DNA from 3 places in the Fictibacillus sp. 26RED30 genome. Region 1 is predicted to be linked to each of the others. Evidence: riboswitches for the same ligand, from Rfam matches in the RefSeq annotation. Region 1 holds a riboswitch; each other region holds the start of a gene.
The links. Region 1 has a riboswitch for lysine ahead of IHV11_RS03430 (aspartate kinase). Riboswitches for the same ligand answer to the same signal wherever they lie in the genome.
Positions count from the first base shown of each region.

Region 1 (10,273 bases):
TTTCTTACTTATGCCTGATCGAATCAGTAACACGTAAAAACGAGTTGTTCTATATTCATTTATCATTTGTCTTCATTGTCATAACGCGAAAGCCTTTGCAAATGCATTGTCAAATATACTGCTTCTGCATGGGGCACGGGTTTTTGTAAGGTATTTTGCATAACCTTAATCAACTTCCACGCCAAATTGTAGCATAAAGGATATTCTTCTTTCAACACTTTTGCTAACTTTTCTTGCTCTTCCATGATATCACCCATAGAGACCCGTTCTATCGCATGCCTTAGATGACGAACAAGACGTAAATAATTGATGCTTTTCGTATCGATCGTAAGGTCTAATGAATGTTGGATCATCTGCATCAAAGTGTTGATGAGCTCTGAGTGTTTCTTTATATCAGTTACACTTTTATTCGTAATAGCACTGTGAATATGAAGTGCAACAAAACCGATCTCCCCTTCAGGAAGATGAATCCCTAACGATTTATTTATGATTTCGATCGCTTCTTCAGCGACAGTATATTCTTTCGGATACAATGTTTGTGTTTCAGTTAAAAATGGGTTTTTGATATCCATATTCTGTTCTAATCGTTTGATTGCAAATGTAATATGGTCGGTTAACGCAACATGTATATGTTCGTTTAACTCATTCTCAAAACGAGTTCGTATGTGAACAATTACATCATTGATCAATTCTACAATCTTTTCATCTATCGAATTTAATAACGTTTTATATTGTTCTTGTTCGTTTTCATCTCTCAATACAAATAACTTGTCCACTTGCTTAGGAAGGATCTCTTCACCTGGTTTCTTGCCGAAGCCGATCCCTTTGCCAATAACAATTCTTTCTTCATCGAAGGAATCAATGGCAATAACCACATTATTATTTAGAACTTTTTTTACTTGCAGGCTTTTGTTCATGAATTTTTTCACCTTTTTCATTTAGGTCCATAAACCACTAACATCATAACTTTCATCATAGCGGAAAACTGTTAGAAAAATCAATTACACTTTTTACCTGCTGCATAATCAAACTGAAAACGGCTTTCACAATGAAAGCCGCTTTCTGACTAAATCTCGAGTTCTCCAAGCCTCAATAACTCTACAACGGCTTGAGAGCGTCCTTTAACCCCAAGCTTTTGCATGGTATTCGAAATATGGTTACGAACTGTTTTCTCACTAATGAATAATTGTTCCGCAATTTCTTTTGTGGTCTTATCTTGAACTAGTAGTTCGAAAACTTCTCTCTCTCTTTTTGTAAGTAGAGGCTTCGGTCGGTAGTGTTTATCTTTCAATGAATTCACCCCTCCTTGCTAGGGTTTAGGAACCGCCAACGAATATTGGAAGTATTTAGTCAACATATAGTATGTAAAGAATCAGATGGGAGTGACTTGGTTCATTTAAAAAGTATGAAGAATATTACGGATAAACCATAAAAAAAAGCCCATTTTCATAGATGGGCTTCTTTAGAAAAATTATTTAGTTGGTTTTTCAGCTCTTCATTCCACTTTACGGGGCGTCCATTTCGTCTTGAAATCTGTACGATAGCACCTCTCCCTGTAAATACAGGAATCTTCTTCTCATTTATGCCTAAATAGTGTATGTCGATGGAAGACGAGCCTACTTCATTTATTTTCACATATACTTTTAATTTTTCATCGTACATGATCTGAGCCAAATAGTCACATTGAAGGTCTGCCACAACTGGAATCTCTTCTGAATCTGGAGCACCCCAGTCAGTCATCAAACCCAGTTCTTTAAACATCGCGATTCGTGATTCTTCCATATAAGTAAAGATATTCGTATTGTTCACGTGGCCAAATCCGTCAATCTCACCAAAACGTACTTGCAATTCGTGATAAAAAGAAAAGCCCTTCTGCCAATCATCCATATTTGATATGTAATCTTGCCTAGCCAATTTCTTTACCGCCTTTCTTATACAGATATTTAATGAATCGCTATTCAGTTATTTGTTTTTAAAAAAAGCTTCTCCCTGATGAGAGAAGCTCTTTATGATACTTTAACGATCACTGCCAAAGAAGTTCTTGAAAGCTTGGAAGCTTGTATCACGGTTTAGTGCAGCGATTGATGTTGTCAAAGGAATTCCTTTAGGACAAGACTGCACACAGTTTTGAGAGTTACCGCACTCTGCAAGCCCTCCGTCATCCATGATCGCGTTCAAGCGCTCTTCTTTATTCATCTCACCAGTTGGGTGAGCATTAAATAAACGAACTTGAGATAAAGGCGCTGGTCCGATAAAGTCCGAGTTCGTATTTACGTTCGGACATGCTTCTAAACAAACACCACAAGTCATACATTTTGAAAGTTCATATGCCCACTGACGCTTAGTCTCAGGCATACGAGGTCCTGGTCCAAGGTCGTACGTGCCATCGATTGGAATCCAAGCTTTAACTCGTTTAAGTGCATCAAACATTCTACTTCTATCGATCGCCAAATCACGGACAACCGGAAATGTTTTCATTGGTTCAAGACGAATCGGCTGTTCTAACTGATCAACAAGCGCCGTACAAGATTGTCTAGGCTTTCCGTTGATCACCATGGAACAAGCTCCACAAACTTCTTCTAAACAACCCATCTCCCAAGTGACGGGAGTCGTAGCTTCCCCTTTAGCGTTAACAGGGTTTCTACGAATTTCCATAAGAGCAGATATTACGTTCATGTTTGGACGATGAGGAATCTCAAACTCTTCTAAATATGGGGCAGTTTCTGGGTTATCCTGTCTTGAGATGACGAATTTCACCATTTTTGTGCTCATTCTTACACCCCTGCCTTCTTCTTAGAATAGTCACGTTTACGTGGCTGGATTAGCGAAACATCTACTTCTTCATACTCGAATTCTGGTCCGTTCGTTGTTGGATTGAATTTCGCTTTTGTTGTTTTTAACCATTGCTCATCATTACGTTCAGGGAAGTCCGGTTTATAATGGGCTCCACGGCTTTCATCACGGTTAAGAGCACCGAGTGTAATAACACGAGCTAGCTGAAGCATGTGCCATAGCTGACGCGTAAATGATGCACCTTGATTGCTCCACTTGGAAGTATCGTTAATATTGATGTTTTTATAACGCTGCATCAATTCTTGAATCTTTTCATCTGTTTGTTTTAACTTATCGTTGTATCTTACAACCGTTACGTTGTCTGTCATCCATTCTCCAAGTTCTTTATGGATCACATAAGCGTTCTCAGTTCCATCCATAGATAGAATATTGTTGTATACTTCTTGGTCTTTTTTCACTTGGTTATCAAATACAGTAGAAGGTACATCCTCAACTGTTTTTTCTAATCCTCTAATGTATCGTACAGCCGACGGACCAGCTTCCATGCCGCCAAAAATAGCTGAAAGCAGCGAGTTAGCTCCTAATCTATTAGCACCATGATACTGATATTCACACTCACCAGCTGCAAAAAGGCCTGGAATGTTCGTCATCTGATCATAATCAACCCACATGCCACCCATTGAATAGTGAACAGCAGGGAAGATTTTCATAGGAACTTTACGTGGGTCATCTCCCATGAACTTTTCGTAGATCTCAATGATTCCACCAAGTTTGATATCAAGCTCTTTAGGATCTTTGTGTGAAAGATCAAGATATACCATGTTCTCACCATTGATTCCTAGCTTCAGATCAACACACACGTGGAAGATTTCACGTGTAGCGATGTCACGAGGAACAAGGTTACCGTATGCTGGATACTTCTCTTCTAGGAAGTACCAAGGCTTTCCGTCTTTATATGTCCAAACACGTCCACCTTCACCACGTGCAGATTCACTCATTAAACGAAGCTTGTCATCGCCAGGTATGGCCGTCGGGTGAATTTGAATGAACTCACCATTCGCATAATAAACACCTTGCTGATAAAGAGCTGATGCTGCTCCACCTGTGTTAATAACAGAGTTAGTCGACTTACCGAAAATGATTCCAGGTCCGCCAGTCGCCATAATAACTGCATCTGCAGGAAAACTTACGATCTCCATCGTTTTCAAGTTTTGTGCGGTGATTCCTCTACATTGTCCTTCGTCATCAATAATGGCAGATAAGAATTCCCATCCTTCATATTTCGTTACTAGACCTGCAACCTCATGACGACGAACTTGCTCATCAAGTGCATACAATAACTGCTGACCCGTTGTAGCACCAGCAAATGCAGTACGATGATGCTGTGTTCCTCCGAAACGACGGAAGTCAAGTAAACCTTCAGGAGTTCTATTAAACATAACACCCATACGGTCCATTAAATGAATGATTCCTGGCGCTGCGTCACACATTGCTTTAACTGGAGGTTGGTTTGCTAAGAAGTCTCCACCGTATACAGAGTCATCAAAATGCTCCCACGGTGAATCTCCTTCACCTTTTGTATTTACAGCACCGTTTATACCACCTTGAGCACAAACAGAATGCGAACGTTTTACTGGAACAACTGAAAAGAGGTCAACGTTCACACCAGCTTCAGCTGCTTTGATCGTAGCCATTAAACCGGCGAGACCTCCGCCAACAACAATTATTTTTTGATTACTCAATTTGTCTCACCCCTTTTAAATAAATGCAAAGATTGTTCTTACGCTAACAATAGCAAGTGCAACAAATACACCCATTGTTACGTATGTTGAAATTTTCTGTGAACGAGGCGAAACTGTAAGGCCCCAGCTGACAAAGAACGACCATAATCCGTTAGCAAAATGGAATACTGCTGATAAAACACCAACAAGATAGAAGACAACCATGAATGGAGAGCTTAAGATGTCTGCCATCATATCAAAGTTTACTTCTTGTCCCAACGCAGCTTGTACACGTGTTTCCCATACATGCCAAGCGATAAAGACTAATGTGATAACGCCTGTTACACGCTGAACGAGGAACATCATATTGCGGAAATAGCCATAGCGGGTAACGTTGTTTTTTGCTTGGAACGTAATGTAAAGCCCATACACGGCATGAAACAAAATAGGTAAGTAGATGACAAACGTTTCTAGGAAAATACGAAAAGGTAAACTTTCCATAAAATGCGCCGCTTTGTTAAACGCTTCAGCATCCCTCGTTGCAAAATGGTTTACAACTAAATGCTGTACGAGAAAAATCCCGATCGGAATTACTCCTAATAATGAATGAATCCTTCTGTTAATAAAATCTCTACTGCCAGCCATTCTCTTGCCCCCTTCAAATTTAGCCTCTCTCTGGCTGCTAATCTTTGTTCCTCTCCACATGTAAGCGTTTTAAGTTTCCTCTTTTAGAGGATGAGTGTTAAACAATTAGCTTAATTAACTAGCAACATGTCCATTTTACTCCCATCGTTTGACACCGTCAAGAAAACGCTAACAACTAAATACGTAAATTTTCTTGATACATCAACGCTTTTGGAGGTTTAAGATTTTCGACAAATACCGATAGTTGCTATAGAGTTTAAACCGCTTTCCCGTTATAATAAAAATTAGAAAGAAGGGATGCAGAATGTTTAAACAAAAGACAAAGGATGATAACACCCCTGTAGAACAGCTTTCTGTTTCAGCTTTTGGGTATGAGATCCTTCGAAGCGATTTGTTGCCTGAACTTCTTGGCAAACAAGAACGAAATATTCTCTATTGGGCAGGAAGACACTTGGCTAGAAAATATCCTTTACATACGATGGAAGAAGTTCACGCTTTTTTTGTTGAAGCAGGCTGGGGCACTCTTGAAATGATCGAAGCTTCGAAAACTGAGATGAATTTCTCTTTAAACTCTCAACTGATCATGCAGCGAATGGAAAACTTCAATCATCAAACGTTCAGCCTAGAAGCAGGCTTCCTCGCTGAACAAGTTCAGCTACAAAAAAAATGCACAACAGAAGCTTTAGAATCTACAAAACGAAACAAAGTTTTTATTACTGTTCAATGGGACAAAAAAGATACGATTGAATAACAAAAGCCGGCGTATTGCCGGCTTTTTTCAATGTTTGGTCCTATGTGTTCTGAACGGGAACACGAGCATCTAGCTCAAACACATCATGCAGCGTTTCTATCGACTTAATCATATCTTCTTGTTTCACGACGGTTGATACTTTAATCTCAGAAGTGCTTACCATTTTTATCATAATATCTTCGTCTGAAAGAGCTTTAAACATTTTAGCGGCAACGCCAGGATTTGAGATCATGCCTGAGCCAACGATTGACACTTTTGCAAGACCTTGTTCATAACTGATCGATTCGAATCCTAATTTCCCTTGATGCGCAGCAAGTACTTCTTGTGTAGCAGATAATGAGTTTGATTCAATCGAGAACGAAATATTCGTTTTTTCTTCATTTAGGACATTCTGAATGATGATGTCTACATTGATGCCGTTCGATGCCAAAATAGTAAACAGTTCCGCTAACGCGTGTATTTCATTGGGAACTGAAGAGACCGTAATTTTTGTTATGTTTCCTTCAAACGCAAGACCTCTAACCATTAAATTTTGTTCCATAGACACTTCCTCCTCAACTAATGTTCCACGTTCTTCACTCATGCTAGACCTTACTTCTAATGTAATACTATAGTTTTTAGCAAACTCAACCGCTCTCGGATGTAAAACGCCAGCACCAAGGTTCGCCATCTCTAACATCTCATCATAAGAGATCGAAGGTAGTTTTCTAGCTGAATCCACTACACGCGGATCCGTCGTATATACACCCGTCACATCGGTATAGATGTCACATCGATCGGCTTTTAAGGCTGCCGCTAGCGCAACGGCTGTTGTATCAGATCCACCTCTACCAAGCGTTGCAATATCCTTTGTTTCAGGAATCAGCCCTTGAAAACCTGCGACAACCACGATATGGCCATCTTTTAATAGAGAAGATACGCGCTCTGAATCGATGTCTAGTATTCTTGCATTTGAAAAGGCATCTTCGGTTTGAATACCCGCTTGCCATCCGGTTAATGATTGAGCTTTATATCCTTCTTGATGCAGAGCCATCGTCAATAAGGCAATCGTAATCTGTTCACCAGTCGTAAGTAGCATATCCATTTCCCGTTTAGAAGGGTTCTGACTGATATCTGTAGCAAGCTTTACGAGTTCATCCGTTGTTTTGCCCATCGCTGAAACCACAACCACGACTTCATTTCCTGCATCTACTTCATGGATGATTCGTTTTGCAACATTTTGTATTCGCTCAACTGAGCCTACACTAGTTCCACCAAATTTTTGAACGATTCTCCCCATATACTCCAATCCCTTCTTGTTGTAAGATTCTATCTCTTTTATTAGAAGACTTTGTTGACGGTGCACGTATACCTTCTTATTTGAAAGTAAATACAAAAAAGCAACAATAAGGAAAAACCCTATTGTTGCTATAATCCGTAGCAAGCCAAGTTTGTTCCCCCTCGTGAGATAGTCCTCCACACAAACCCTGGGGGGACTTGTGTGACAGCTCTGTATTTCTTCAATACAGGTCCAGCATAAAAGGCTAGAAGTCCTTTTACACTTCGGCAAGAATCCCCTTTCCTCCATCATCACTAGAGCTTCTTCTCTTCAGATGGGTTACTATTGGTTCCTGCTCCTCTACCATCACTTCATACGAAGCATGGCATATTTATAAAGTTGGATTTATTTTAACAAAGTTACTCAATAGCTGCAACTACTCATTTGATAAAAATGCTTTTTCAATAAGCTCGGCTACTGGTTTAGGCACACCTGCTGCTTGAATCTCATCAACAGAAGCTTCTTTTAACTTTTTTAACGATCCAAAGTGGCGAAGCAGCATCTTTTTGCGTTTGTCACCGATTCCAGCGATGCTGTCTAATGTTGATTCGAACATGCTTTTAGAGCGAACTTTTCGATGGAAGGAGATCGCGAACCTGTGAACTTCATCTTGAATTCGTTGCAGAAGATAGAATTCCTGACTGTTTCGAGCCAAGTGTATCATTTCAGGAGGATCCCCAATCCAAAGCTGTGAGGTTCTATGCTTTTCATCTTTCGATAGACCTGCTACTGGAATAAATAAGTTAAGCTCGTTCTCTAATACATCTTGAGCCGCAGATATTTGCCCTTTTCCGCCATCGATCAGAATAAGACTAGGAAGCTCTCCTTCTTCCCTCAATAGTCTTGTATATCTTCTGCGAACAACTTCCTTCATGGAAGCATAATCATCTGGACCTTCCACAGATTTGATCTTATATTTTCGATAATCCTTTTTGTACGGTTTTCCGTCAACAAAAACAACCATGGCAGAAACAGGGTCTGTTCCATGAATATTCGAGTTATCGAACGCTTCAATACGATAAGGTGCAGCAATCCCAATTCTCTCACCAAGGTTCTCAACGGCTTTGATCGTTCTCGCCTCATCTTGCTCGATCAGGGCAAATTTCTCGTGAAGAGCTAAAGACGCGTTTTTAGTAGCTAATTCCACAAGCTCTTTCTTTTGTCCTTTTTTCGGCTGCAATACTTTCACTTGAAGAAGTTCGGATACAAGATTAGCATCCACTTCTTGTGGAAGGAGAATCTCTTTAGGAAGAAGGTGATTTTTTTGCAGATAGAACTGACCAATAAAGGTTAGCAAGTCTTCATTCGCTTCTCCATAAAAAGGGAATACCGAAATATCTCTAGCAATCACTTTTCCTTGCCTAATGAAAAAGACTTGTACACACATCCATCCTTTATCGAAATGATAACCAAAAACGTCTCGATCGACTAAATCTGCTGTCATCATCTTTTGCTTCTCCATAACAGCTTCAATGTGCTGTATCTGGTCTCGCAGCTCTTTTGCGCGTTCAAAATTTAATGCTTCAGAGGCTTCGAGCATCTTTTCTGACAACTCATTTTTAACATCCTGATAGCCGCCATTAAGAAATTTCACGATGCCATCTACCATCTGTTTATTTTCTTGTTCTGTAACATCATATACGCAAGGACCTAAACATTGACCGATATGATAATACAAACACACTCTTTTTGGCATCGTATCACATTTACGAAGTGGAAAAATACGGTCTAAAAGCTTTTTCGTTTCTTGGGCAGCATAAGCATTCACAAACGGACCAAAATATTTTCCGCCATCTTTTTTTATCTTCCGTATATATAGAAGTCTTGGTTGTTTTTCAGCAGTGATTTTTAAGTATGGATAGCTCTTATCATCTTTTAGCATAACGTTATAACGAGGGTCATGCTTTTTAATTAAATTCATCTCTAGAACTAATGCTTCCATCTCAGTAGAAGTTACAATGTATTCAAAATCTCTGATCTCACTAACAAGTCTTTGAGTTTTACCATCATGTGTCCCCGAGAAATAAGATTTCACACGATTCTTCAACACTTTCGCCTTACCTACATAAATAACTTTCCCAAACTCATTCTTCATAAGATAGCAACCAGGTTGATCTGGTAGCAACATTAATTTTTGTTTTACAGAAATAGAGGTCAATTTCTTCCCCCCTTCACTCATAGCAGTCTTTTCTACTATCATATCATGTATCAACGTGTTCATAATACTATCGTGATTTCAATACCACATATTTTCATTTATCGACAATATTTCCTAGAAAATATTGAACAGTTTGTAAAATGCACAAAAAAAAGCCCGAGCAACGGGCTTTTTTGGTTAAACCTTATTTATGTTTGTTCAATAGTTCAACTAATGCTTCTTTCGGTTGGAAACCGACAACTTGATCTACCACTTGACCGTCTTTGAATACAAGTAGGGTTGGAATACTCATAACGCCGAATTTTCCAGCTGTTTCTTGGTTTTCATCAACATCAAGCTTAACTACTTTTACTTCTTCCATTTCTTGATCTACTTCTTCAAGAACAGGAGCGATCATTTTACAAGGTCCGCACCAAGGTGCCCAAAAGTCAGCAAGGACTAAACCTTCGTTCGTTTCTGTATTAAATGTTTGATCTGATGCATTAACAATAGCCATTTATTTGGCCCTCCTTTTAAATAACAAAGTGTAAACAAAGTATATCCCACAAATGTAACAGTTGCTAATAGTTTGCTCAACTTTATGGTACCCAAGTTTTTTATTCGACAAACGTTAGATTGTAGCACTCTTTTCTAGATGTCTCTGACAGTTGAATAATTCACAAGTCCAAGCGTTTTCTGCTTTTAGGTTAAAAATAGAAAAAGACGTATTGTTAAGTCCGTACCAGCGATCAGTATCGTCTTGTAGAAGCTCTTTGAAGATCCTTACAAGCAATGCTCCGTGAGTGATGACCAGAACTTTCTCACCCTTATGCTTTTGAACAATATCGTTTAGGGCTGCTTTCCATCTAGAATCGGCATCTTCATTTGATTCTCTCCCTAGATTAAGT
Region 1 covers NZ_JACZDV010000001.1:695,733-706,005, reverse strand. The annotation lists gene glcT (glucose PTS transporter transcription antiterminator GlcT) at 63-917, opposite strand; gene IHV11_RS03460 (helix-turn-helix domain-containing protein) at 1,067-1,291, opposite strand; gene IHV11_RS03455 (acyl-CoA thioesterase) at 1,447-1,914, opposite strand; gene sdhB (succinate dehydrogenase iron-sulfur subunit) at 2,017-2,772, opposite strand; gene sdhA (succinate dehydrogenase flavoprotein subunit) at 2,775-4,535, opposite strand; gene IHV11_RS03440 (succinate dehydrogenase cytochrome b558 subunit) at 4,551-5,159, opposite strand; gene IHV11_RS03435 (YslB family protein) at 5,464-5,910, shown strand; gene IHV11_RS03430 (aspartate kinase) at 5,951-7,189, opposite strand; lysine riboswitch at 7,351-7,539, opposite strand; gene uvrC (excinuclease ABC subunit UvrC) at 7,605-9,356, opposite strand; gene trxA (thioredoxin) at 9,571-9,882, opposite strand; gene IHV11_RS03415 (histidine phosphatase family protein) at 9,997-10,273, opposite strand, start outside.

Region 2 (10,273 bases), 290 kb from region 1:
GAGATCACCAACAATATAATCGTATTTATGTAATATTTCACTATAGCGCGCTTTAAATTGTTCCTCGTTAAAGGCTTCTCGTACATCTTCAATCACTTCATAGGAATAATTACCAACTGTAATCAAAAATGCTTCACCTCGTTTCCTGATACTTATTTTACCATGCTTGTACTCGTTTCAGCCAACAATTTCTTCGTAAAGATCTTCCCATTTAAGGCACTCTATAGAATAAGGAGGTGAAACACCTGTGAAAAAATTAGGAATGTTCTTATTGATCGGCTTGATGCTCGCTGGATGCGGCGGCGGTGATCAGAAAAAGATGGGACAAGAATATAAATTTTCTAAAACCAATGTAAAAGATGAGAATCGAATTGGCAACAACATGAACTATGGGGACTTTGGATATATGCGTCATATGTCGGGGGATAAAGTAAAAACAGGAAATGCGGTTCCATACTTAAATCGCCAAAAGCTTGCTGATATGATCTCTGATATGGTCCTTCAACTACCGGATATTAAAGATGTCGGTACATTAGTTACGGATGAAGAGGTACTGATCGGCTACAAAACAACAAACAAGGATCGAAACGCAGCTGCTGACCAAGTAAAGATGACTGGATTCTCTGTCGTTCCGAGATATTATCACGTCTACGTATCTGACGAAAAAGGAATGATCGATAAGATCGAACAATATCAATCACTAAATAATGATACGGAACAGATCGAAGGCATCATGGACACGTTAATCCAACAAATGAAAAAAGCGCCTCAAGGTAAAAAGTGGAACTATGGGGAAAATGAAAACGGTGAGATGAACGGCGAAACAAACAATATGCGTAGTGAAATGGAAGGCAAATAAAAAACCAGAAGCAGATAGTTGCTTCTGGTTCTCTTATTTTTTAGCTGTTTTGTGCAGCTGCGTTTACTTGCTCATCAGCATGGTAAGAAGAACGCACAAGCGGTCCAGACTCACAATGCTTGAATCCTTTAGAGAACGCGATATCACGCAGCTCTTTAAACTCATCTGGTGTATAGTATTTTTGTACTTTTAAATGTTTCTTTGTAGGTTGTAGATACTGACCGATCGTCATGATATCTACGTTATTTGCACGTAAGTCATCCATCGTTTCTACAATTTCATCCCACGTCTCACCTAACCCGATCATTAGACTGGACTTTGTTGGGATGTTAGCATTCATTTCTTTTGCACGACGCAAGAACTCCATTGTTCTGTCATACGTAGCACGTGCACGAACTCTCGGAGAAAGACGTCTTACCGTTTCAATATTGTGGTTCATAATATCTGGTTTTGCATCCATCAATGTTTTCAGTGCATCAAAATCACCTAACATGTCAGATGGAAGGACTTCGATGGAACAGAATGGATTACGAGCACGTACAGCACGAACGGTTTCGGCGAATACATGAGCACCGCCGTCTTTAAGGTCATCACGCGCAACCGCTGTGATTACAACGTGTTTTAAACCCATTTGCTCGACAGATTCTGCAACGCGTTCTGGCTCTTGTAGATCAAGTTCTGTCGGCAATCCTGTTTTAACGGCACAAAAACGGCAAGCACGTGTACAGATATCTCCAAGAATCATGAAAGTAGCCGTTTTTCGAACAGCCCAACATTCATGGATATTTGGACATTTTGCTTCTTCACATACCGTATGTAGCTTTTTCTCACGCATCATTTTTTTAAGTTCTTTATAATTTTCATTCGTGTTTAGCTTTATTTTTAACCACTCGGGTTTACGTACATATTCTTCTTTCTTTGCCATCATCATCACCCCAAATTTTCTTGGTCTTTCGTATAATGAACGTTCGTATTTTAGTTTCTACTTAAACATTATTGTCCCCTCAATACTCTACCATACGACAGGGTAAAATTCCAAACATGAGTTTTTTCCAACATTTTTCCTTCATGTTTTTTCTTAACTTCAACAAACTATAGATAAATGATAAGAAAGGAGTGGATTGGGACGCATGAGGAAATTTTCAGTCCTGTTCCTCACTCTGACAGCCCTTCTAATAACCTTTCTTCCGGAAAGCAGGAGCACGGCCGCAGAGCGATATACAAAAGAAGATGTGGAAAGGCTTAGCCTCTATAAAAAAATGGAGTCCGTTACTCTCATTCCATGGCACTACTTTGCAGGCGTAGACCAATATGAAAGAAGCGTGAGAAAAGCGAGAAGAGATCTACCTGCCAGAAAAGGATTAGTCGGCATTTACTTTTCTCCTTTACAATGGTCTGGACCGATCAACACTACTATGGATGATACGAACCCTGAACGTATTTCCATGTTTGGTGGAATCGGAAAAGACGGTAACAACGACGGAATTGCAGATCGAAACAACGATGAAGACATTTTATATACATTTAGTGAGATCATTCAAAAGCATGGGCATGATATAGAAAATTTCAGAATCGGCCTTTGGAGCTATTACCAGCGTGATAAAGCCGTGGATATTATTATGGAAAACGCGAAGATCTATGAGACCTATGGAACCGTTTCTCTAGACAAACACAGCTTTATCGTTCCATTAAGATCAAACTATAGTTACCGAAGCACTTGGGGCGACCGACGCGGCTTTGGTGGATTACGTATTCATGAAGGCACAGATATCTTTGCAGATTATGGAGTTCCGGTAAAAGCCGTTTCATACGGAATTGTTGAAATTAAAGGATGGAACCGTTTTGGCGGATGGAGAATCGGTGTCCGTGATATCAATAATGTGTATCATTATTACGCCCATTTAGGCAGCTTTAATAAAACAATTGAAAAAGGATCTATCGTCGAACCCGGAACTGTGCTTGGTTATGTGGGGAGCTCAGGCTACGGTCCTCCAGGAACATCAGGAAAATTCCCTCCCCATTTGCACTTTGGTATGTACCGTGACAACGGATATACGGAATGGGCATTCGATCCATACCCTTATTTAAAAGCATGGGAACGTCAGGAGCGCATTAGCAACAGGCGAAGATAATAATAAATGGTGGCAAAGTTGAAAAAGAAGCTTAAGGGCTTCTTTTTTATATGGCGCTCGTAAATCTCGAGCCTTGCTCTGGTTTACGAGCGCCATCATAAGAAAAAAGCTGATTCTTCAATTGAAGAACCAGCTTCATCCTTTATTTCTTTCTCGAAACGCGAACCACGTTTGCAATACTCGCTAGGAGGCCGCCCCATAGGATAACCATGCCAATCACCATCATTGTAATCGCACTGCCTGTCATATTAGCTGACCTCCTTTTTCTCTACTGCCACTTCAGATTTCCACTTCACTAGACCGAGTACGATGCCGAGTACGATTACGCCAACTGCAACGGCTACACCATACGTAAGGATCAGTTCTGTAGGATAACCTTCATAGTTTTCTGCAAGGTTTTGTTTAATGTTATCAAACATCATATAACCAAGAAGGATTGGTGTGATCACACCTAGACAAACCTTCCACCATAAACCTGTTCGTAAGTCAGAGATGGCGTTCGCATGGTTTTGAAGTCCAGCCAATTGTCTGACGAACCAAGCAACAATGACTACTTCTACAAGACCTGCTAAAGTGATACCGAAGTTGTTGATGAAGTAATCCACGATATCAAGCATGTACAGTCCGCCTTTTGTAGCGAAAAGTAATGAGATAACAGATGCTACTCCTCCACCCATCAATACAGCTTTTGTTCTAGAAATGCCAAACTTATCTTGTAATGCAGACACATACGTTTCAACAATCGAGATCAACGATGTCATACCTGCGAATACAAGGGTTAAGAAGAAGATTGTTCCAAAGAAGGCATTTCCGCCTGGGAACTCATTAATAATTGCTGGAAATACTTCAAAGGCTAGTCCGATTCCGCCTTTTACAACTTCATCAACCGGCAGACCTTGTTGCATCGCCATGAATCCTAAAGCGGCAAATACACCAATACCTGCAAGTAGTTCGAATCCTGAGTTTGCGAAACCTGTTATAAATGCATTATTGTTAATATCTGATTTCTTAGGCAGATAGCTTGAGTACGTTACCATAATTGCAAATGCGATCGATAATGAGAAGAAAATCTGACCGTAAGCTGCTACCCACACCTTACCATTATTCATCATGCTCCAATCAGGTGTGAAGAATGTGTTCAAACCTTGAGCAGCACCATCGAGCGTTACGGCACGAATAACAATTAACGTAAACATAATAACTAAAGCTGGAATAAAAATTTTGTTAAAACGCTCGATTCCTTTCGATACACCTTTATAAAGAACAAGAAGCGTAACAACCCACACGATTAGAAGTGCGATCAGAATACCTGGTACGATACCACCCAAGTCACCAGGCGTCTTGCTTAATTGAAGGACTTCACCGTAGAAGAAGTCAGAAGGCTTGTCCCCCCAAGTTAAGTTTAATGAGTAAATAGAATACTTAATCGCCCAAGCGATGATTACCGCGTAGTAAGTAGAAATAACAAATGCTACAAATACTTGCCACCATCCTAGCCACTCCGCTTTTTTGTGAAGTCGGAAATAAGAAAGTGGAGCAGATCCACGGTACTTATGACCTAGCGTAAATTCTAGGATTAGTAAGGGAATCCCTGCCGTTAAAAGTGCTATAAGATATGGGATGAAGAATGCTCCTCCACCGTTCTCATAAGCAACTGCTGGAAATCTCCAGATATTGCCTAGGCCGATTGCTGAGCCGACCGCTGCTAATATAAACCCATAGCGGCTTCCCCATTGCTGCCTATTTTCCATTGTTGTATCCCCCTTTTTATGAAGTCGAAAAGTTTACAATTGTTACTTTTTTCTGATAATTCTGTGTTCAGTATATTACAAAACATGATAATCGTCAAAATGTTTTTAGTTATTTTGTCGGAATAAGGGGGAAAAAGTCGTATAAATATAAGAAAAAGTGCCTGGTTAACTACCAGACACTTTCAAAAATTAAGCCTTTAAAGATTGATCACTAATGCTATTTTTACTAGATACTTTTTTAATCAAGAAGAGTGCTAAGATAAATATTACAGCAGATGCGAAGAGGCCGATCCAAACACTTTCTGTGAACCCAAGGGCAAGATAACCAACGGCAGACACTCCAGCAGCCACTAGGCTATAAGGAAGCTGGGTCATGACGTGATCGATGTGATGACTTCCCGCTCCTGTTGAAGAAAGGATTGTAGTATCTGATATTGGGGAACAATGGTCACCAAAAACAGATCCCGCTAGTACTGCAGCAAGAACAGGAAGCATTAACTCAATATTTGTAGAAGCTGAAATTTCTGCTGCGATCGGCAGCATTACTCCAAATGTCCCCCATGAAGTTCCTGTCGCAAAAGCCATTAGCCCTGACAGTACAAAAAGAACAAACGGCAGATAAGCTAAATTCATATGCTGATCAACTAACCCTGCTAGATACGTCCCTGTTCCTAAGCTATCGATGATAGAGATGATCGTCCATGCAAAAAGCAAGATCGTAACAGCACCGATCATAGATTGAATACCGCGTCCCAGTCCTTTTCCTAAGGATGCAGCACCCATCTTCTTTGGAAGGAAGAACAATATAGCAGAAGCTAAACCAAGCAGACCACCATATACTAATGATTTTGGTACATCGGTATTCTCAAAAATAGATAAAAGTGTGATGGCCGTTGGTTCTTCTAGCCCCTTCACATTTTGAATACCTGTATAGATCATGAATCCAACCGTTGAAATAATCAAGATTACGATTGGCCAAACAAGGTCTCCTACTTTTCCTTTGTCACTTTCTTCGAGCTTAATACCTTCTCCGATTGCAGCTTTTTTATCAGCTGCAATCACTTCTCCTGTAGCAAGAGCTGTTTCCTCATGTTTTTTCATCGGTCCAAAATCAAGTTGAAAATACGCTACAGCAAATACTAGGATTAACGCAAACACTGCATAAAAATTCATTGGAATCATTTGAATAAAAGCACTAAACGCAGACATATTTGTGATCTCATGTGTAGCAAAGATCGTTCCGATAATACCGATAATGTACGCTCCCCAACTTGAAACAGGTGAGATTACACACACTGGCGCTGCAGTTGAATCAAGGTAATATGCCAGTTTCGCACGCGAGATGCGATGTCGGTCAGTAATAGGTCTACTTACATTTCCGACAGCCAACGAATTAAAATAGTCATCAATAAAAATGACGAGTCCAAACACAACCGTTAAAAGCTGTGCACCTCTTCTCGTTTTCACTCTAGAAATGGCCCACTCTCCAAAAGCTCGGCTTCCACCTGCTAAAGAGATAATGCTCGTCATCATTCCTAAGATTAATAAGAACAGAAGAATATAAACATTCCACTCATTTAATGCACCGTCTGAAATAAAGTGCCCTTTCACAATCGTACCAATTTCTTTCAGTGTAGCTACAATACTAAAATCGTGAAGCAATAATGCCCCCGCTAGGATCCCAGCTCCTAATGAGACTAACACTCTTCGCGTTAGAACAACCATCAAGATTGCCAATACGGGTGGTATTAACGAATAAATCGAATTCTCAAATTCCATGATGTTCCTCCTTCTTTTATTTAGCCATCGATATTGAGGAGTTCTTACAGGACGTCGAGGAAAAAAGGACAAAATAAAAAGCGATCAATAGACAAGGAAATAACCTGCTATCAATCACATAAGTAATTTATGGTTTTCCTCATCGATCAGTAGTCCTCCACTGCTTTTAATTCCCAAGCAGTGACAGTTTTACACTTGTTTAGTGTAAACCCAGCAAAAGTGAACAGACGGTTTACTTTTGCTTCGGCGGAAGTTCCTTTTCTTTTTCTTCACAGACGTCACTCTCTGAAAAAGTACTTATAAAATCCGCTCCTCTACCCCATCGGTGATAGGCTTAAAGACATATAAAATTTTCAATTCAATACTAATTATAACAAACTAGGACGAATGGTCAACCTAAACAGGAATTGTTAAATGAAGGAAATACATTTATTCTGCTGCTTCATCCTCACCCGTTTCTTCTGTAGGGCTATCCTCAGAAGGCTCCAATTCATCATGAGATTCCTTTTCTTTTAAGTCTGGTGTAATCGGCACAGTCGGCTGAATAGGATCTCCTGATTGATTATAATAGACAGGAACTTCTCCTTTAATAAATTGTGCTGTTATCTTTATTGGCCTTTTTACAACTGTCGTTTCTGTCGCAAAAGGAATTACGATCCTCGTTTTGACTGTGACTACAATATCAATATTGATCCACGTATTGTTGATCCCTGAATTCTCTATTTTCTCTTCAATATCTGTGTTCGCTTCACCAATCAGCATAAATTTGATAGGAATTTTCGGCCCTAAGTTAGCTAGGAGAGAGTTTCTTGTTGCTTGCCCAAGAGGTATTTCCATAATAACACCCGGTTCGTTCTTATAGGCTGTTATTCCTAACTCATCATTGGTTATTACTTCGTGAGCTTTTCCTTCTTCTATTTCCTTCAGGTATTTTTGAACGACTTTTTGTGACTGGTTGGCAACCTGGTTGACTACACTCTGATTGATTCCAGCAAAGACGACATTTCCTTCTGTATCGGTTTTATATTCGATGATGTCATTCATTTCCGAAGGCCCTAAAATTTCATTGTCGATCGCTTCACTTATTGCAAGTGCGGCGATTTCTTCCGTTTTCTTTTGAGCAATCAACATAAGTGTTGGTTCGATCCCTTTGTTTACAAGCCATAGCCCTTGAATCGTTATAAAAGTAAACAGAATAAATGAGATCAATAGTACAAATCGGAATGGAAGTGGCCCTTTTCGAAGTTTCATTTTTCTGCGCTTAAGCAAAAGGTAACCCCCCTTTATCTACATATACATATGTATGCAGACAAGAGGGGGGCTCATTCAAACTTTATGGTTTTAATTTTTTTCGTAGACTACAAAATCGTGATGATATTTGTTCTTTTCATCTACAACACCTGGTTTACGGGAAACTTCCTTCCATTCCTCACGATTGATTTCTGGAAAAAACGTATCAGCATCAAAGGTGTGGTGGATCTCTGTGACATACAAGCGATCTGCAACAGGCAGGAACAGCTTAAAGATTTCCGTTCCCCCGATCACACATAGTTCTTCTGTTTCTTTTTGAATGACTTCGTCGACAGAATGAACGACCGTCGTTCCCTCAGCTTGATACTGCTCATCTCTTGTTACTACGATATTCTCTCGACCAGGCAAAGGCTTGCCGATAGATTCATACGTTTTACGACCCATCACGATCGGCTTTCCCATCGTTACGTTTTTAAAATGCTTGAGATCGTTAGGCAAGTACCACGGTAGATCATTGTCTTTACCGATCGCGCGATTTTCATCCATCGCTACAACAAACGAGATCATACGCTCACCACACCTTTAATATGTGGATGTGCCTCATAGTCAACAAGTTCAAAGTCTTCATAAGTAAAATCAAAGATACTCGTCACGTTTGGATTAATCTTCATCTTCGGAAGCGGCTTTGGCTCACGAGTGAGCTGCAGCTCTACTTGTTCAAGGTGATTGGTGTAGATGTGTGCGTCCCCAACAGTGTGAACGAATTCCCCTGGTTTAAGTCCGGTCACTTGAGCCACCATCATTGTTAACAAAGCATATGACGCAATATTAAAAGGAACACCTAAGAAACTGTCTGCTGAGCGCTGATAAAGCTGGCAGGAGAGCTTTCCATCCGCAACATAAAATTGAAACAATAAATGACATGGTGGCAGCGCCATATTCGGAATATCAGAAGGATTCCATGCAGAGACGATTAATCGTCTTGAATCTGGATTCTTCTTGATGTCTTCAATTACGTTTGATATCTGATCGATCGTCTCACCGTTCGGAGCCGACCATGAGCGCCACTGATGTCCATAAACAGGACCTAAGTTTCCATCTTCATCGGCCCACTCATCCCAAATCCGTACACCGTTTTCTTTTAAATAAGCAATATTTGTGTCGCCTTTTAAGAACCAAAGCAATTCATGAATAATCGATTTTAAATGCAGCTTCTTAGTCGTAACAAGCGGAAAGCCTTTCTGTAGGTCGAACCTCATCTGACGACCGAACACAGAAACGGTCCCAGTGCCTGTCCGATCCTCTTTTTTCGTACCGTTATGTAAAATATCTTGAAGAAAATCCAGATATTGTTTCATCACTCATCGCCTCCTGTTTCTTTTAATCGTATCATATGAAAAGTCATAAAAATAGCTTCAACACCTAACACTTTTTCCCTTCTATACACATAAAAATAATAGTGAAGAAAGGAGTGGAAGCATGTTAGAGATGAACCCGATCTTAATTGAAGGACATCCGTTTACCGCTGTCACCCTTCGTTTGCCAAAAACGAATTTTATGGCTGTATTCAACGACAATGGATATATCATGTGTGGGGCACTTGACGTAGCTCTTTTAAACGAAAAGTTAGCAGACCGTAAAATTATCGCAGGACGCGCTGTTGGAGTAAGAACAATCGAACAGCTGCTGGATGCACCTTTAGAATCTATTACTCTTGAAGCAAAAGAAAAAGGTATTGAAGTTGGTATGCAAGGGCGAAAAGCACTTTTAAAAATGATCTAGAGCATTTTATCGGCGAGATTTGAAATATATCGGCAAGAAAAAGAATATATCGGCGAAAAATCATTTATATCGGCAACTTTTCAAATATATCGGCGAAAAATGAAATATATCGACATTTGCAATAAAACGACAACACCCTCTGCCAAAATGGCAGAGGGTGTTTCATTATGCTTTAAAACGATCTCTTGTTATTTTTAATGAAATAAGATTAATGCATAAGACCAAGGATAAGAACTGTATGCGCTTCGCATCATTGATATATATGTAGACACATAGTAAGTAAACGCCACTGATGATAAAGGCAATTTGTAAGCAGTACATCATCTGAATCAATTTTTTGAAATTCAAAGTGATCCCCACTTTCTTTATCCAGTTCACGATATTTCGTTCACCCTATTAGTATATCAGTCTACCTTGAAAAATGAATCCTTTCCTTCTTTTTGAAATGGATTTGTAATATAAGGAAAACTCAGAACAAGTCCAACTGCCTCGGAGCCAAAAAGTCGTATTGAATATCCAGAAGTTCAATCATCTGCTTCGCGTTATCGGCAGCATCTCCACCCGAATTATTGTTAAAAAGAATGGTTAGATCCTTCGTTTCTGAAGAAAGCTGTTGTATGCGCTCCCTCCATTCTTGAAGCTCTGTCTCATTATAACGATATAGATAACGTACTTCTCTCCAGTTCGGTTGACCTTGGTTGTTCCAGCCATAAACGTTT
Region 2 covers NZ_JACZDV010000001.1:408,171-418,443, reverse strand. The annotation lists gene IHV11_RS02015 (YutD family protein) at 1-126, opposite strand, end outside; gene IHV11_RS02010 (YhcN/YlaJ family sporulation lipoprotein) at 248-859, shown strand; gene lipA (lipoyl synthase) at 900-1,784, opposite strand; gene IHV11_RS02000 (M23 family metallopeptidase) at 1,990-2,991, shown strand; gene IHV11_RS01995 (methionine/alanine import family NSS transporter small subunit) at 3,134-3,238, opposite strand; gene IHV11_RS01990 (sodium-dependent transporter) at 3,240-4,742, opposite strand; gene IHV11_RS01985 (Na+/H+ antiporter NhaC family protein) at 4,932-6,521, opposite strand; lysine riboswitch at 6,664-6,846, opposite strand; gene yunB (sporulation protein YunB) at 6,951-7,790, opposite strand; gene IHV11_RS01975 (dihydrofolate reductase) at 7,863-8,339, opposite strand; gene IHV11_RS01970 (thymidylate synthase) at 8,336-9,130, opposite strand; gene IHV11_RS01965 (YunC family protein) at 9,252-9,554, shown strand; gene IHV11_RS01960 (DUF72 domain-containing protein) at 10,024-10,273, opposite strand, start outside.
Region 2: another riboswitch for lysine. It lies ahead of IHV11_RS01985 (Na+/H+ antiporter NhaC family protein); the one in region 1 lies ahead of IHV11_RS03430 (aspartate kinase).

Region 3 (10,273 bases), 390 kb from region 1:
AAGGCTGATGCAGCTCTCTAAAACGTATCGATATATTAGAGGTTATGAGTTAAGCATTATTTTAGGTGCTGTGATCGGCGGTTGGATGAATCTAAGGAACGCTTCAATTGGGTTTTCTGCTTTCTTTCTTATACCGATCGGTTTATTTATGGGGATCTTTGTTGGGATGTTAGCCGCAGCGTTAACAGAAGTATTGAATGTACTCCCGATTCTTGCGAAAAGAGTTGGATTTGGAGAGAAAATCATCATTATATTAATGGCAATTGTACTTGGGAAAATCTCAGGATCTTTGTTTCATTGGATGTACTACATTAATCATTAAGGATGTGATTGTACGATGGCAACAAAAGAAGAACAGCAGGCATATGCCGAAAAAATTAAATCGATACAGCCGAAACCTCCGTATGTTTTAAATTGTTTAAAAGCATTTTTAATAGGTGGGATCATCTGCACGATCGGTCAAGCGATTCAAATGTTCTACATGACTTACTTTAACTTCACGCAAGAAACAGCGGGAAATCCGACGGTTGCAACGCTCATTCTAATCGCAGCACTATTAACAGGACTCGGAGTATACGATAAGATCGGTCAGTTCGCTGGAGCAGGTTCTGTCGTTCCGGTAACAGGATTCGCTAACGCCGTTACGAGTGCGGCATTAGAACATAAAAGTGAAGGTTTAGTACTCGGAGTGGCTACAAATCTCTTCAAATTAGCTGGAGCTGTTATCGTATTTGGAGCTGTATCTGCCTATATTTTCGGTATGATCCGCTACATCTTTCAGCACTTGACATAAGGAGTGAAGGCATGAATTTATTAGGAAGACAAACATGGAAATTTGCAAATAACATTTACTTAAATGCGGCCGGCACAGCAGTAGGTCCGATGGAAAGCGAAGGACCTTTAGGCAGCTATTTTGATAAAACGTATAACAACCTTCACTGCGGACAAAAGAATTGGGAACTTGCTGAACGTCAGTTGATGGAAGATGCGATCAATGCTTGTTTGCACAAAGTAAAGATGAAGCCAGAAGATATCAACTTTTTGTTGGCAGGTGACTTGTTAAACCAAATCGTTTCGTCAAACTACACGGCTAGAGGAAACGGAATACCGTTCCTTGGTGTGTTTGGTGCATGTTCAACTTCGATGGAGTCTTTAGCATTAGGTGCAGCTTTAGTAGATGGCGGGTATGCGAATCGAATTGTAGCTGCAGTAAGCTCACACAATGCTACTGCTGAAAGACAGTTTAGATATCCTACTGAGTACGGTGGGCAAAAGCCAGATACAGCTACGTTTACCGTAACAGGTGCAGGTGCTGCACTTGTGAGTAAAGAGGTCTCAGATATAAAGATCACATCGGCAACTGTTGGAAAAGTAGTGGACTTAGGAATCAAAGATCCTTTTGATATGGGATCAGCGATGGCTCCTGCAGCTGCAGACACGATCGCGGCACATTTTAAAGAGATGGATGTTCAACCTGATGAGTACGATTTAATCGCTACAGGGGATCTTTCTGGAGTCGGTGCACCGATCGTTAAGATGTTATTAAAAGAGCAAGGGTATGATGTGTCTGACAATCATCGAGATTGCGGATTGATGATCTATCGAAGCGGACAACAGGTTTTTGCAGGAGGAAGTGGCTGTGCGTGTTCTGCCGTCGTTACGTACGGATATATCTTAGACGAGATTCGAAAAGGCAATCTAAAGAAAGTCTTGATGGTCGCAACGGGTGCATTATTAAACCCCGTAATGGTTCAGCAAAAAGAAAGTATTCCAACGGTTGCTCACGGCGTGGTTTTAGAGCGAGCGGAAGGAGGACAATAAGATGGAGTTTTTTTGGGCGTTTTTAGTAGGTGGAGCAATTTGTGTTGTAGGCCAGCTGATGATGGATGTAATGAAGCTGACACCGGCTCATGTAACAACTTCCTTTGTAGTAATTGGAGCACTTCTTGATGCTTTTGGTATCTATGATAACTTGATCAAATTTGCAGGAGCTGGAGCTACTGTTCCCATTACCAGTTTTGGTCACTCTCTTTTGCACGGAGCAATGGCATCAGCAGAGGAACATGGCTTTATCGGAATCGCCATGGGAATCTTTGAGTTAACATCTGCAGGAATCTCATCTGCTGTTCTGTTTGGATTTTTAGTAGCAGTCATCTTTGAACCTAAGGGGTGATCATATGGTGAAAAAACGGGTCATTTTCATAACGGATGGAGATCTGTATGCACTACGAGTCGTAGAGCATGCGGCTAAACAAGTTGGAGGACGCTGTATATCACAATCATGGGGAAATCCAACACGAAAAAGCGGTATAGAACTTGTAGAGATGATCCGAAAAACACCACATGACCCTGTACTTGTAATGTTTGATGACTGTGGTTTTAAAGGAGAAGGTCCAGGAGAACAAGCGATGAGATATATTCATCAGCAGAAAGATATTGATGTGATTGGTGCTGTAGCCGTAGCTTCCAAAACGCATTTTACAGAATGGACAAAAGTTCACTGTTCTATGGATCGATATGGAGAACTAACAGAGTTCGGTATTGATAAGAGTGGAATTCCAGATCTTGAAACAGGCAGGATTAACGGAGACACCGTCTATATCCTCGATGAATTAAACCTTCCTTTCGTAGTCGGTGTCGGGGATATCGGAAAAATGGCAGGCTTTGATTCTGTTGAAAAGGGAGCTCCGATTACAGTAAAAGCGATTCAACTTATTTTAGAAAGGAGCGAATCAATTGGCAACCGAAAAAAATAAAACACCGATTAGTAAGAACATTGAAGATACGGAAAGGTTTTTAAAAGAGCGTTTGGGTATTGGTGTGAGTTTTGATGTTGGTGTCAGAAAGATCTTTGTCTTAAAAAAGGAACTTCAGCTGTATTATTGTACGGGACTTTGCGACAGTGAGTTCATCATCATGATCTACCGCGAACTAATGGATATGGATCATGGTCATCGCGCGCCGAGTAAAGTAAAAGATCTTGTACATAATCATCTCGCACATCAGCAAGTAGAGATTACGAAATCGTTAGATGAAGCTGTAGACCGTATGCTTTCAGGTCTGATCGTTATATTCATTGACGGAGAAGAAGAAGCATTTGTTGTGGATGTAAGAAGTTATCCAGGAAGATCACCAGAAGAGCCGGACATTGAGAAAGTGGTGAGGGGAGCCCGTGATGGATACACGGAAAATATTATTATCAATACTGCTCTTACAAGAAGACGTATACGAGATGAACGATTACGACACGAAATTCTTCAAGTGGGTGAACGCTCTAAAACGGATGTATGTCTCGCTTATATTCAAGATGTGGCAGATCCCGGTCTCGTTGACCTTATTAGAAAAGAGCTTAACTCTATTGAGATCGACGGGATTCCAATGGCAGATAAGACGATCGAAGAGTTTATTGTAAAACAAGGTTGGAATCCGTTTCCCTTAGTCCGGTATACAGAAAGACCAGATGTTGCTGCACAGCATTTGATGGAAGGTCATGTATTAATCATCACAGATACATCGCCAAGTGTTATCATCACACCTACTACACTCTTTCATCACGTACAGCATGCAGAAGAGTTTAGGCAGACTCCATTTATAGGTGCTTTTTTAAGATGGACCCGTTTTACAGGCATGATGGCTTCAGTATTCTTAGTACCGATGTGGCTTTTGTTTTCGATGGAAGAGCAATTATTACCGCCTTTCATTGATTTTATCGGCCCGAATAAACACACGAACATCCCACTGTTTCTCCAGATTATCTTCGCGGAGATCGGGATTGATATATTAAGGCTAGCGGCCATCCATACACCGAGTGCACTATCGACCGCCATGGGTCTGATCGCAGCCGTATTGATCGGGCAGATCGCAATAGATGTAGGATTATTCGTGCCTGAAGTTATTCTATATGTTGCGATAGCAGCGATCGGATCCTTCTCCACACCAAGTTATGAGCTGAGTATCGCAAATAAAGTCCTGCGGCTTTTCTTGATTGCGATGGTTATGTTGTTTAAAGTACCAGGATTTATTATCGGATTCACATTGTTGGTTCTCTATATGGCAACGATCAAAAATTTGAACACACCTTACTTGTGGCCGCTCTTACCGTTTAATCCAAAAGCGTTTTTACAGATTGTCGTTCGAATAGCTGTTCCGCTATCAAAAGTTCGACCTAGCATTGTACATCCGCAGAACACCAAAAAACAGCCAACTAATTAATCTGTCCCTTGCTGATTGTTGAAAATTGTGTTAAATTCATAACTAATTAAATATGCCTCATATGAGGTAGAGGCGCAAAACGAATGAGTAGCATATGGAGTTCATGGATGACGATGAAATATGTTGAAAGGTCAATTTGCCGAAGTGTAAAAAGAGTTCCATCTCTTTTTATGCTGGGCCGTTGCTGAATAAGCAACGGACTGTCACTACAACTGTAGTGGAGAGCTATTCCGACATGAGGGTACGGTTTTTGACAGCCTGCCTTAGTTGCGGCTGTCTTTTGTATTTGTCGGGATTGAATTCTCTATCAACAACGAGAGGGGATTTTTTGTGAATTTACACGGAACATCAAAAATTGGAGATAATCAACATCTATGGATCGGTGGTTTAGATACGGTAGATCTAGCGAAAAAATACGGAACACCGCTATATTTGTATGATTTGTCCTTGATAAAAAATAGAGCAAGAGGCTTTAAAAAAGCATTCGAGGAAAATGGGGTAGGGTATCAAGTAGCATATGCCTCAAAAGCCTTTTCTTCCATCGCCATGTTTCAGCTTATCGAACAGGAAGGATTAAGTCTGGATGTAGTTTCAGGTGGAGAACTTTATACGGCACTTCAAGCTGAATTCCCACCTGAAAGAATTCATTTTCATGGAAACAACAAGAGCTTATCAGAATTAGAATTTGCACTTACAGCTGGAGTCGGTTGTATTGTAGTAGATAACTTTCATGAGATCTCCTTATTAAAAATGCTGAGCAGCAAGCTTAGCAAAAAAGTAGACATCTTACTGCGTTTAACTCCAGGAATTGAAGCCCATACCCATGATTACATCATAACAGGTCAGGAAGATTCTAAGTTTGGATTTGATTTAGGGAATGGTCAAGGAGACAGAGCACTTCAAGAAGTACTTGCATTTGAAGGCTTTCGCGTTTTGGGGATTCATTGTCATATTGGATCTCAAATCTTTGAAACAGAAGGATTCACTCTGGCGATTGAAAAGTTGTTCAGGCATTTTAAAAAGTGGGAAGAAAACTTTAACTATTTTCCAAGTGTCGTAAATCTTGGAGGTGGGTTCGGTATTCAATATACGTCAGAGGATACACCGCTTTCTCCTGAACAATACGTTACGGCCATGATTGAAGAAGTGAAGAAACAGATGATTCACTTTGAAGGGAAAGATCTGCCTGAACTTTGGATTGAACCAGGACGTTCACTCGTAGGTGATGCGGGTACGACGATCTATTCGATCGGGTCTCAAAAAGAGATCGAAGGAGTTAGGCATTATGTGTCCATTGATGGTGGGATGACAGATAACATTCGTCCTGCACTCTATCAAGCTAAATATGAAGCATTCGTAGCGAATAAGATGAACGAAGAACCAACACAAACTGTTTCGATCGCAGGAAAATGCTGTGAGAGTGGCGACATGTTAATCTGGGATATTGAACTTCCTGAAGTTTGTGATAACGACTTATTAGCCGTTTCATGTACGGGAGCTTACGGTTATAGTATGGCGAGCAATTATAATCGCATTCAGCGGCCAGCTGTTGTGTTTGTAGAGAACGGTGAAGAACAGCTTGTAGTGAAGCGGGAAACATATGAAGACCTCATCAAGAATGATGTTCCATTAAAAACGAATGTTTTTGTGTAAATTAGTTTACGGAGCAGACATTTAACCGTACAATGGTAGTTGAATGAAGTAGAAGGAGGCCTGTTTTTTATGAAAAAAGGTTCAATTGAATTTGAAAACGGCGAAAAAATTGTATTTGATCTGTACCAAGAAGAAGCACCTGGAACAGTAGAAAACTTTGAAAAACTTGCAAACGAAGGCTTTTACAACGGTGTAACGTTCCACCGTGTTATCCCTGGATTTGTAGCTCAAGGTGGAGATCCAACAGGAACTGGAGCTGGCGGCCCTGGTTATTCTATTCCTTGTGAAACAGAAGGGAACCCACATAAGCACGTAGCGGGGTCTCTTTCAATGGCGCATGCTGGCCGCGATACAGGTGGAAGCCAATTCTTTATCGTACACGAGCCACAACCGCACTTGAACGGTGTTCATACTGTTTTTGGACAAGTTACAGAAGGTTTGGAAACAGTACTTCGCATTAAACAAGGCGATGTAATGAAAGAAGTTAAAGTTTGGGAAGAATAAGTTCCAAATAAGAAAAGCTCCGGATTACTCCGAAGCTTTTTTTATGTTTTTGGCAATTATACATTTCTGTTTTTCATGAGTTTTTGTCTATTTCGTTCATCAATAACCGTAGATCGGTCTCTTAAAGAGTGCTTATGAACGATGTTTTCATCCACTCTGGATGATAAAGACCACTCTTCTTCAGTCACACCAGCTTTTAATAAACATACGTTCAATAGATCAGTTGACAGTGGAAGAGCTATCGACTCAAAAGGTTGCTGTTGCTCGACTTTTTGTATACTTTTATCGAGTAGTTCAAAAAAAGGTTCAACTTCTATTCCGAGTTCTTTCAGTGCTGCTTCTTCTTTTTGCAGCTTCACTCTACAACTCAAGATCATTCGTTTAGCTCCATTATTGTTGCCACGCCGATGGTGATAAAGAGCCACTGCAAGCTGGATCAGTCCAGGCCACAGATCTCCTTTCATGCCCTCGTCCTTCCAATGCTCCTCAAGCACTTCGTGACACTCAAAGTAATCTTGATCTCTATGAAAATGCACCAAGTATTCAATCCATGGTTTTGGATAAGTCACTAGTCGTTCACGCCCCTTAATAAGCTCGACTTTAAGTTTACCATATGCATAGCATGAATAAAAACAAGCCGCGTACCACGCAAAATATGATATAATTTTATAATACAAAATCGCTGAAAAACTGGGGAAATGTTATGCAATATAGTGTGAAGCTTGATGGATTTGAAGGTCCGCTCGACTTACTGCTTCATTTGATTCAAACCTACGAAGTGGATATTTATGATATCCCGGTAGCCATCATAACTGAGCAATACCTTCAATATATACATACGATGAAAGAACTAAAACTGGACGTAGCAAGTGAATTTTTAGTTATGGCAGCTACTCTTCTTGCCATTAAAAGTAAGATGCTGCTACCGAAGCATGAAGAAGAGCTTTTTGAGAATCAGATGGAACTCGAGATGGAAGAAGACCCAAGAGATGAATTAGTAAGAAGACTCGTTGAATATAGAAAGTACAAGCATGCTGCTGATGAACTTAAAGAAAGAGAATCAGCAAGAAGCTTAATATACACACGGCAGCCTGTCGACCTCTCACAGTTTGAGAAAGAAGAATCGGCAAAACAGGTGACCAACGTAACGCTGTATGATATGTTGCAGGCGATGCAAAAAGTCTTTCAAGAAAAGGTCACGCGAGCACCGAAACAAACGACAATCGAACGGCAAGAGATTCCGATCGAAAAAAGAATGGAACAAATAAAATCCTCTCTTCTTTTAGTAGGAGGACGAAAAAAGTTCACAGACCTTTTTGATAAGAGTACTAGGGAACATGTTGTTGTTACATTTCTTGCAATATTAGAACTTATGAAAGTTAAATCAATAAATTGCGAACAACAAGATCATTTTAGTGAAATTTATATAACGATGTTAGAGGAGTAATACGATTTGGAACGAAATGAATATAAAGCGATTGTAGAGGGTTTGCTTTTTGTCAGTGGTGATGAAGGAATCGACAGAAAACAAATCGCTCAAGTGTTGGAGATCGACAGCAAAGAACTTGATCCCATCATCGAAGAGTTGAAACAAAGTTATGCTTCATCAGAAAGAGGGATGTCTATTGTTGAATATGCGGGATCCCTTCAATTTGTAACAAAACCGGAACATGCGGCCTTTTATGAGCGTCTTGTTGAAACGCCTGGTCATGCGACACTCTCTCAAGCTGCTCTTGAAACACTAGCGATCATTGCCTATAAACAGCCGATTACTAGGTCAGAGATTGAAGAAGTAAGAGGAGTAAAAACGGAGAAACCGTTACAGACACTATCTGCTAAAGGATTAGTAAAAGAAGTTGGAAGAGCAGAAGGAACGGGACGCGCAATATTATATGGTACAACAAAAGCATTCCTAGAACATTTTGGTTTGCAAAGTGTAAAAGAGCTGCCTCCTCTTCCTGAGAACATTCAGGAAGAGAATGTAGAACAAGAAGCAGACCTGTTCTTTTCAAAATTTCAGGAATCACTATCTACTGACGAATAACAAGGGGGAGTCATGCATTGTTGATTCAACATATTGATGGTATGGAGTTAGAAAAAGAAAAGCCGAATACATCTGAGGATTTTTTTAACCGTTCAGAAGTAACCTATGAATGTAACGGAAAAATGCAAACTTTTCATCTTCTTTATGTACGATATTTTGAAGAGAAACTTCAAGAGGAATTAACACATCATGACTTTTGGAAAGATTACTTGAGCTTCTATAAGATAACAGAGATTGCAGCACTCACCGCATTGCTTAAGGACCCGGCATACCAAAAGCGCAAACGGAGCTATATCAACAACTATGAAGAATTTAAAAAACTCTTCATCCAACCAAACGAAGAGTTGCTAAGTTCACATCTCAATACTTTAAAACAAATAACAAAGTAAACAGCCTTATAATTCATTTTAGGCTGTTTTTTTGTTTTTATTTTTTTCTTCCTATGCAAGTTAAGTGAAGCTTAATGCTGCCACAAGAGGGGCGCAAAGTGGCATGAAAAGTAAGATCCTGAAGTGGAAATCAACTACTTCCAACAACTTAAAAGTTTACTCGAAAAACAGAGTAATCTTTTAAGTCACCGTTTTAAAAGGCAATTTAAGGGTAAATTACTAAAAAGGATATGCAGCCGAAGGAGAGAGATCAATTGCCAAGAATAGCAGCAGTGGAAACTATAAATCCCCCTCATAAACTTTCTCAAGATCAAACAATGGATTTTGCAAGAAACCTATTTCAAGAAGTGTTCTCAGATATCGAACGATTGCTCAAAGTATTTCAGAATGGTGAGATCGAGTCACGCTATTTCGCGATGCCTATAGATTGGTTTAAGGAAAAAAGAAGTTTTCAAGAGAAAAATGATTTATACATAGACTTTGCAACAAATTTAGGAGCAGAATGTATCGAAAAGGTCTTGTCTGATCAAAGCCTAAACGTGTCCTATGAAGATATTGATGCCATCTTCTTCATCTCGAGTTCTGGGTTGTCAACTCCAAGTATAGAAGCTAGAATCATGAACATCCTCCCATTTTCATCACATACAAAGAGGATTCCAATCTGGGGATTAGGATGTGCTGGTGGTGCATCAGGTTTTTCTAGAGCTTACGATTATTGTAAAGCATATCCAAAATCAAACGTCCTCGTTCTAAGTGTAGAACTTTGTTCACTAACATTTCAGCACGAAGATCTTTCTAAGAGCAATTTAGTAGGAACATCCTTGTTTGCCGATGGAGTTGCTTGTGCGCTAATCTGCGGTGATGAGTCCGATACTGGCAAAACATCAGAAATATCACCTTACATAAAAGATACGATGTCTACATTGAAGCCTCATTCTGAAGATGTGATGGGGTGGGAAGTAAAGGACACAGGTTTGTATGTTGTCTTTTCAAGAGATATTCCAAACGTTATCCGAACGTGGCTCAAACCGAACGTTGATGAGTTCTTAAACCGAAATCAGCTTGTAGGAGAACAGATTAAACATTTCATCGCTCATCCTGGAGGAAAGAAAGTCTTACAAGCATACGTGGATGCGCTCGGGATTCCGTTATCGAAAACAGATATCTCAAGAGATGTATTGAGGGAAAATGGAAATATGTCATCTGCCACTGTTTTCTATGTCTTGAAAAACTTTATGCAAACTGCAAAAGAAGAAGGAGATCTAGGTGTGATGGCCGCATTAGGGCCAGGTTTTTCTTCTGAACTTCTTTTAGTGGAATGGAGGAAATAGATGAACTGGTTTCTTCTATTTTGGGGTTTTCTTATCATACAGAGATTAGCAGAAGTAAGGATCGCTAAATCTAACGAAAAGAAGCTTTTGAGTAAAGGCGCAGTAGAAGCAGGGAGTGATCACTATAAGTGGATGGTGTC
Region 3 covers NZ_JACZDV010000001.1:1,086,158-1,096,430, forward strand. The annotation lists gene IHV11_RS05490 (stage V sporulation protein AB) at 1-322, shown strand, start outside; gene spoVAC (stage V sporulation protein AC) at 338-793, shown strand; gene spoVAD (stage V sporulation protein AD) at 805-1,821, shown strand; gene spoVAE (stage V sporulation protein AE) at 1,823-2,173, shown strand; gene IHV11_RS05510 (stage V sporulation protein AE) at 2,178-2,756, shown strand; gene IHV11_RS05515 (spore germination protein) at 2,737-4,212, shown strand; lysine riboswitch at 4,272-4,448, shown strand; gene lysA (diaminopimelate decarboxylase) at 4,543-5,865, shown strand; gene IHV11_RS05525 (peptidylprolyl isomerase) at 5,935-6,369, shown strand; gene IHV11_RS05530 (DUF309 domain-containing protein) at 6,426-6,938, opposite strand; gene IHV11_RS05535 (segregation/condensation protein A) at 7,073-7,816, shown strand; gene scpB (SMC-Scp complex subunit ScpB) at 7,823-8,413, shown strand; gene IHV11_RS05545 (hypothetical protein) at 8,455-8,802, shown strand; gene IHV11_RS05550 (type III polyketide synthase) at 9,057-10,133, shown strand; gene IHV11_RS05555 (isoprenylcysteine carboxyl methyltransferase family protein) at 10,134-10,273, shown strand, end outside.
Region 3: another riboswitch for lysine. It lies ahead of lysA (diaminopimelate decarboxylase); the one in region 1 lies ahead of IHV11_RS03430 (aspartate kinase).